One region of the Mesorhizobium sp. WSM1343 genome, then DNA from elsewhere that is predicted to be linked to it. Evidence: predicted binding sites of a transcription regulator. Region 1 holds the regulator's gene; the other holds the start of a gene.
What was found. Region 1 encodes PhoB, which activates phosphate uptake and scavenging genes when phosphate is short. Its sites were predicted from a motif close to TGTCATNNANCTGTCAT; they were not measured.
Positions count from the first base shown of each region.

Region 2: the regulator PhoB is predicted to act here: its motif matches at 1,346-1,362, upstream of AC0NIL_RS04140 (PhoX family protein).

Region 1 is NZ_CM148370.1:1,489,475-1,492,652, forward strand. It holds gene pstB (phosphate ABC transporter ATP-binding protein PstB) at 1-445, shown strand, start outside; gene phoU (phosphate signaling complex protein PhoU) at 472-1,179, shown strand; gene phoB (phosphate regulon transcriptional regulator PhoB) at 1,196-1,885, shown strand; gene AC0NIL_RS07210 (ROK family protein) at 1,902-3,149, opposite strand.
Region 2 is NZ_CM148370.1:863,936-867,113, forward strand. It holds gene AC0NIL_RS04130 (response regulator) at 1-77, shown strand, start outside; gene AC0NIL_RS04135 (hypothetical protein) at 369-866, opposite strand; gene AC0NIL_RS04140 (PhoX family protein) at 1,429-3,178, shown strand, end outside.

The DNA.
Region 1 (3,178 bases):
CGCCTATGGTCCGCGCATCCACGGATTGGCCAAGCGCAAGGCCGACATGGATCAGATCGTCGAGTCCAGCCTGAAGAAGGCGGCGATCTGGAACGAGGTCAAGGACCGTTTGCAGGAACCTGGCACGGGTCTTTCCGGTGGCCAGCAGCAGCGCCTGTGCATTGCACGCGCCATCGCCGTGTCACCCGAGGTGATCCTGATGGACGAACCGTGTTCGGCGCTCGACCCGATCGCTACCGCTCGTGTCGAGGAACTGATCGACGAACTGCGTCAGAACTATACGATCGTCATCGTCACCCATTCGATGCAGCAGGCAGCGCGCGTGTCGCAGCGCACCGCGATGTTCCATCTTGGCTATCTGGTCGAGGAGGGCGCCACCGACAAGATGTTCACCACCCCCGACGACAAACGCACCCAGGACTACATCACCGGCCGGTTCGGCTGATCTCTGGCATATGAGGGACGAAGATCATGGGTGAACATACCGTCGCATCTTTCGATGAGGATCTGGAGCAGATCAGCCAGCTGATCCGCGACATGGGCGATCTCGCCCGCTCGATGGTCGGTGGCTCGACCAGGGCTTTGCTCAATTCGGACAATGCGCTGGCGCAGCGGGTGGTTTCCGACGACGCCATCATGGATGCACGCCAGCGCGAGCTGGACGATCGCGCCATCACGCTGATCGCCAAGCGCCAGCCGATGGCCAACGATCTGCGTGCGGTGGTCGGTTCGATCCGCATGGCCGGCGACCTCGAGCGCATCGGCGACCTTGCCAAGAACATCGCCAAGCGCGTCGGCACTGTCGGGCTGAGCGTCACGCCGCACGACCTTTCGCATTCGATCGACGCAATGGCGCAGCTGGTGCTGATCCAGGTGCAGGGGGTCGTCGACGAGTATGCCGCCGCTGACGCGGCAGCGCTTGCCACGCTCAGAAACAATGATGAACGCATCGACGTCAAATACACATCGGTGTTCCGCGAACTGCTGACCTACATGATGGAAGATCCGCGCAACATCACGGCGTGCACGCACCTGTTGTTTTGCGCCAAGAACCTCGAGCGGATCGGCGACCACGTGACCAACATCGCCGAAAATGCCTATTATGTTTTGACCGGCACGCAGTTGCCAGCCAACCGTCCGAAGCAGGACGAGACGGCAATGTCCGCGCCAGCGGCATGACAGGGGTGACCAGCCGATGATCGCGCCACGCATCATGGTGGTGGAGGATGAGGAGCCGCTAGGCGTGCTGCTCCGCTACAATCTCGAATCCGAAGGTTACCAGGTCGAAGTGGTGACGCGCGGCGACGAGGCCGAAATCCGGCTGCAGGAGAACGTTCCAGACCTTCTGGTGCTCGACTGGATGGTGCCTGCGGTTTCCGGTATCGAACTCTGCCGCCGGCTAAGGATGCGTCCCGAGACCGAGCGGCTGCCGATCATCATGCTGACCGCGCGAGGCGAGGAAAGCGACCGCGTGCGCGGCCTCTCGACCGGTGCCGACGACTATCTGGTCAAGCCTTTCTCGACGCCGGAGTTCATGGCCAGGGTCAAGGCGCTGCTGCGCCGGGCCAAGCCGGAAGTGCTGTCCAGCGTGCTCAAGGTCGGCGATATCGTGCTCGATCGCGAGTCGCACCGTGTCTATCGCAAGAAGAGCGAGATCCGGCTCGGGCCGACGGAATTCCGCCTGCTTGAATTCATGATGCGCCATCCAGGCCGCGTGTTCTCGCGCAGCCAACTGCTCGACAATGTCTGGGGCGAGACGATCTACATCGACGAACGCACGGTCGATGTGCATGTCGGCCGGCTGCGCAAGGCGGTCAACAACGGCCGTATGCCCGATGTCATCCGCACCATCCGTGGGGCGGGTTACGCCATTCGCGAGGACTGAACTCCCTCGTTTGAACTCACGCCACGTTCTTGCCGCCGAGACCGGATCTCGCCTGCACGCCCGGCGCAAAAATCTCCTGATCGACGAAGATCAGCGCCCGCATGGCGCAGCCTTCGCGGATCAGCGGCAGTTCGTTCGGCTCGGTGTCGAAGGAAATCGACTTGGAATGCTGGCCGCCGGCGGTCTGGGCAATCGCTTGCCGCAATGCCGGCTCGATCAGGTCGAAGGCGGCGGCGCTGACGCCGACCATGGCGACCGGCGCCGGATCGATCAGCGCAAACAGGCTGCCGAGGCCGTAGCCGAGCGCTTCGCCGGCCTTGCGATAGGCTTCCCGTTCGGGCCCGTCCCTCTCGCGGGCGGCGGCAGCCAGGGCGCGCATGTCGACGTCGCTGACATCGGCGACGGGTTCTGCATCCTCGCCCATCTGCCGCGCGTTGCGCCAGATGGCATAATTGCCGGCATAGGCTTCGACGCAGCCGCGCCGTCCGCAGCGACACAGCGCCCCGTTCGGCCGATGAATCATGTGGCCGAATTCGCCGCCCGAGGAATGGGTGCCGGTGAACAATTCGCCCTTCAGCACCAGCCCCATGCCGATGCCGTGCGACAAAAGGATAGCGATGAAATCGTCGCGGTAACGATCGGGATCGCGCCAGCGCAGCGCCACCGCCATCATGTTGCAGTCGTTCTCCATAATGGCGGGGACGCCGAACTCCTCTTCGAATATGTCGGCGAAGGCGATGTCGGTGTGCGGCGTGATCGGCGACCACAGCATGGCGCGGGCACGGGTGTCGGTGATGCCCTGGACGGCCAGCGCGATACGAGCGATGCTGCGCACGTCCAGGTCGGGATCTTCCAGGCGGCGCCGCACGATTGCCGTGCACTCACCGATCAGCGAGTCGCGCGACATCGTCAGCGTGTCGAGCCGGCGCTGTTCCTCGGATATTACCTGGCCGGCATAGTCGATGACGGCGACCGAGAGGAAGTTCAGCGACAGCACCACGGTCATTACCGCGGCCGCTTCCGGATTGAGGCTGAGGCCGACCTGCGGACGGCCGCGTTTGAGCGAGCCGGCCTCGCTCGGCTTGCTTTCGGTCAGGATGCCTTCGACGATCAGGTCGGATGAGATCGCCGAGATCGTCGAATGGCTGAGGCTTGTGGTTGCGGCGATCTCGGTGCGCGACGGCTGTCCGGCGCGGCGCACCGCGGCGATCACCATCGCGCGGTTGCGGCGGCGCAAATCGTCGTGGCGGATTCCGACCGACATGCTCTTTCATATCCTCCCGGTCGCCGCGG
Region 2 (3,178 bases), 630 kb from region 1:
CGAAGCTCAATGTGCGAAATCGCACCGAAGCGGCCTTGATGATGCGTGAGTGGCGCGACCGCGACAGGCCTTCCTAAAGCATTTCACCGTTTCACGGAAACGGCGAGCTGCTCTAACTCTGTGACGCAATTCCCAAGGGAAAAGCGCTACGGGAAAACCGCTTCACACTTTTTCTAGAATTGCTCTGGGCAGGTCCGAAGAAATGCGCAGCGGTTTCCGGTCCCGGATTGCGCAAAAGCGCGTCGCGCCTCGGGACCGCAGCCATTGCGGTGCCGAAAACCGGGACGACGCCGGCCGGAAACGAGGTCACCTCCGCCGGGGGGCGGCGGAGGTGACGTGCAAAGCTGACCGTTGCCTGTTGGCCAGCTTCACAAAGCCTTGAGACGATTGGCATCGGCCGGCGTGGCCTGGCGGTCGATGATCGTGCGACCGAGAGCGTCTTTCATGCTGAAACGACCGTTCTCGAGCTTTTCCGTTATGCCGTCGGGATGCCTGACTGTGATCTTGTTGCCGGTCACGTCGACCTTGTCACCGGTCTTTGCATTGACATGGCTCCCGCTCTTACCCTGACTGGATCCTGATTTGCCGTTGTTGCCACTGTTGCCGCTGTTGCCGTTATTCCCATTGCCGTTGCCGCTGTTCCCGCTATTGCTTCCGCCGGAATTGCCGCCGTTGCCGCCCCCACTGTTGCCTCCGCCCCCACCGCCACCGTTGCCGCCGCCACCCTTGCCGGCGTATGCGCTGGCGGTGTGGATGCCGGAAACGGAGCCGTCCAGGACAATTTGATAGGGCGCAATCGTCAACACCAGCGCCGCTGCCGATTTGAGCGCCAGCCGGCAACAACGGGTCGTGACCGATCTGTGCATTCTGATCTCCGACGACTGAGCCCGGCGCGCCCCACCCCAACGTTGCAGTGCAACCAACATTGCCGAAAGACGCGGCGCCCGGAAGCGACCTCCGACCGTTGCGGTTGTCAACCAGGACCATTGCAAGCGCAAGGTTGGACTAAAGTCCCAAGTATATGCTACATTAGCTTCGCATGAACGGCGCCGTGACCGCCATCGCTAAACGGGAGACTGGCTTTCCCGATGCCTGACGACGGCAGACGCCGAACATCAAGTCACCTCCGCCGGGGGCGGCGGAGGTGACTTGTCGAGGGTGCAGTTGCCCGTTGATCTGTTTTTTGCAAACGACTGATGTCGTCCGCCGTCGCGGGATGCGCGGCCAAGATGCCGCCTAAGGTCTCCTTTCATCTCGAACCGGCGATTCTGGAGCAGTTCACGGTCTGCGGGAATGCTTAGCCAGCGCTGCGCGCAATGCTTGTCGCGTCTGAAAGGTCTCCCGATGTCACGAAAATGTGATCCGGCGATTATAAGGGGGTCAAACAGGTACCCACGCTCCAGCCAATCCAACAGCCAGAGGCAAGCCATGACTGACCTTCGCTCCCCCGACACCCGATTCCGCACCAGCCTGCTCGAGGAAAACGACGGCCCGGCCATCAACGCTTCCGACAACCGCACCATGGGCGAGATCATCGCCGCGCGGTTCTCGCGCCGCGGCTTCCTCAAGGGTTCGCTGGCTGTCTCGGCCATCGCCGCCACCGTCAGCCCGCTGGCGCTGATCAGCGCCGACGAGGCCCGGGCCGCTGAAGGCTCGGCCTTCACGTTCGACGAACTCGAGGCCGGCATCGACGACAAGCACCACGTCGCGCCGGGTTACGATGCCGATGTACTGCTGCGCTGGGGCGATCCGCTGTTTGCCGATTCGCCCGACTTCGACCCGACGAAACAGTCGGCCGAGGCCCAGGCGAAACAGTTCGGCTACAACAACGATTATGTCGGCTACATCCCCATCGACGGCTCGGCCGAACATGGCCTGCTGGTGGTCAACCACGAATACACCAATCCGCATCTGATGTTCCCGGGCATCGTGAAGATCGTCCAGAAGGACGGCAAGAAGTCGGCCGAAGTCGCACCCCTCTCGAAGGAGCAGGTCGATGTCGAGATGGCAGCTCACGGCGGCACCATCGTCGAGATCCGCAAGACATCAGGCAAATGGCAGGTGGTGCGCGACGGCAAGCTCAATCGCCGCATCACCTCCAACACCGAAATGGCGCTGTCCGGTCCGGTTGCCGGCCATGACCGCGTCAAGACCAATGCCGATTCGTCCGGCACCAAGGTGTTCGGCACGTTCAACAATTGCGCCGGCGGCGTCACGCCCTGGGGCACCTATGTGATGGCCGAGGAGAACATCCATGGCTATTTCTCCGGCGAGTTGCCGGAAGGCCACAAGGAAGCCGCGAACTACAAGCGTCTCGGCATTCCCGAAGGCGCCTATGAATGGGCGGCGCATTACGAGCGTTTCGACCTCGCCAAGGAGCCCAATGAGGCCAACCGCTTCGGCTGGATCGTCGAGGTCGATGTCAACGACCCGACCTCGACGCCGAGGAAGCGCACCGCCATGGGCCGCTTCAAGCATGAGGGCGCCGAATCGATTGTCGCCAGGGACGGCCGCGTCGTCTTCTATCTCGGTGACGACGAGCGCTTCGACTATGTCTACAAGTTCGTGACCAAGGCCGCGTTCGATCCGAACGATCATGCCGCCAACAAGGACCTGCTCGATGATGGCACGCTGCATGTCGCCAGGTTCGCCGAAGATGGCACGGTCGAATGGCTGCCGATCGTCTTCGGCCAGGGACCGCTGACGGCTGAAAACGGTTTCACTGGCCAGGCCGACGTGCTGATCGAGACGCGCCGCGCCGCCGACCTGCTCGGTGCCACCAAGATGGACCGCCCCGAAGACATCCAGCCCAATGCCGTCAATGGCAAGGTCTATGTCATGCTGACCAACAATTCGAAGCGCAAGGCCGACCAGGTAGACGCCGCCAACCCGCGCGCCGAAAACGCCTTCGGCCACATCATCGAGATCGCCGAGGACGGCGGTGATTTCACCGCCGCCAAGGGCAAGTGGGAAGTGCTGCTGAAATGCGGTGATCCGGCGGTTGCCGATGTCGGCGCCACCTTCTCGACGGCAACGACGGCCAATGGCTGGTTCGGCATGCCCGACAATTGCGCGGTCGATTCGGCCGGGCGTCTCTGGGTCGCGACCGACGGCCAGGGCCCGAAAGCCACCGGCCGCACGGATGGTCTGTGGGCGGTGGACACGGAGGGGGCGGCGC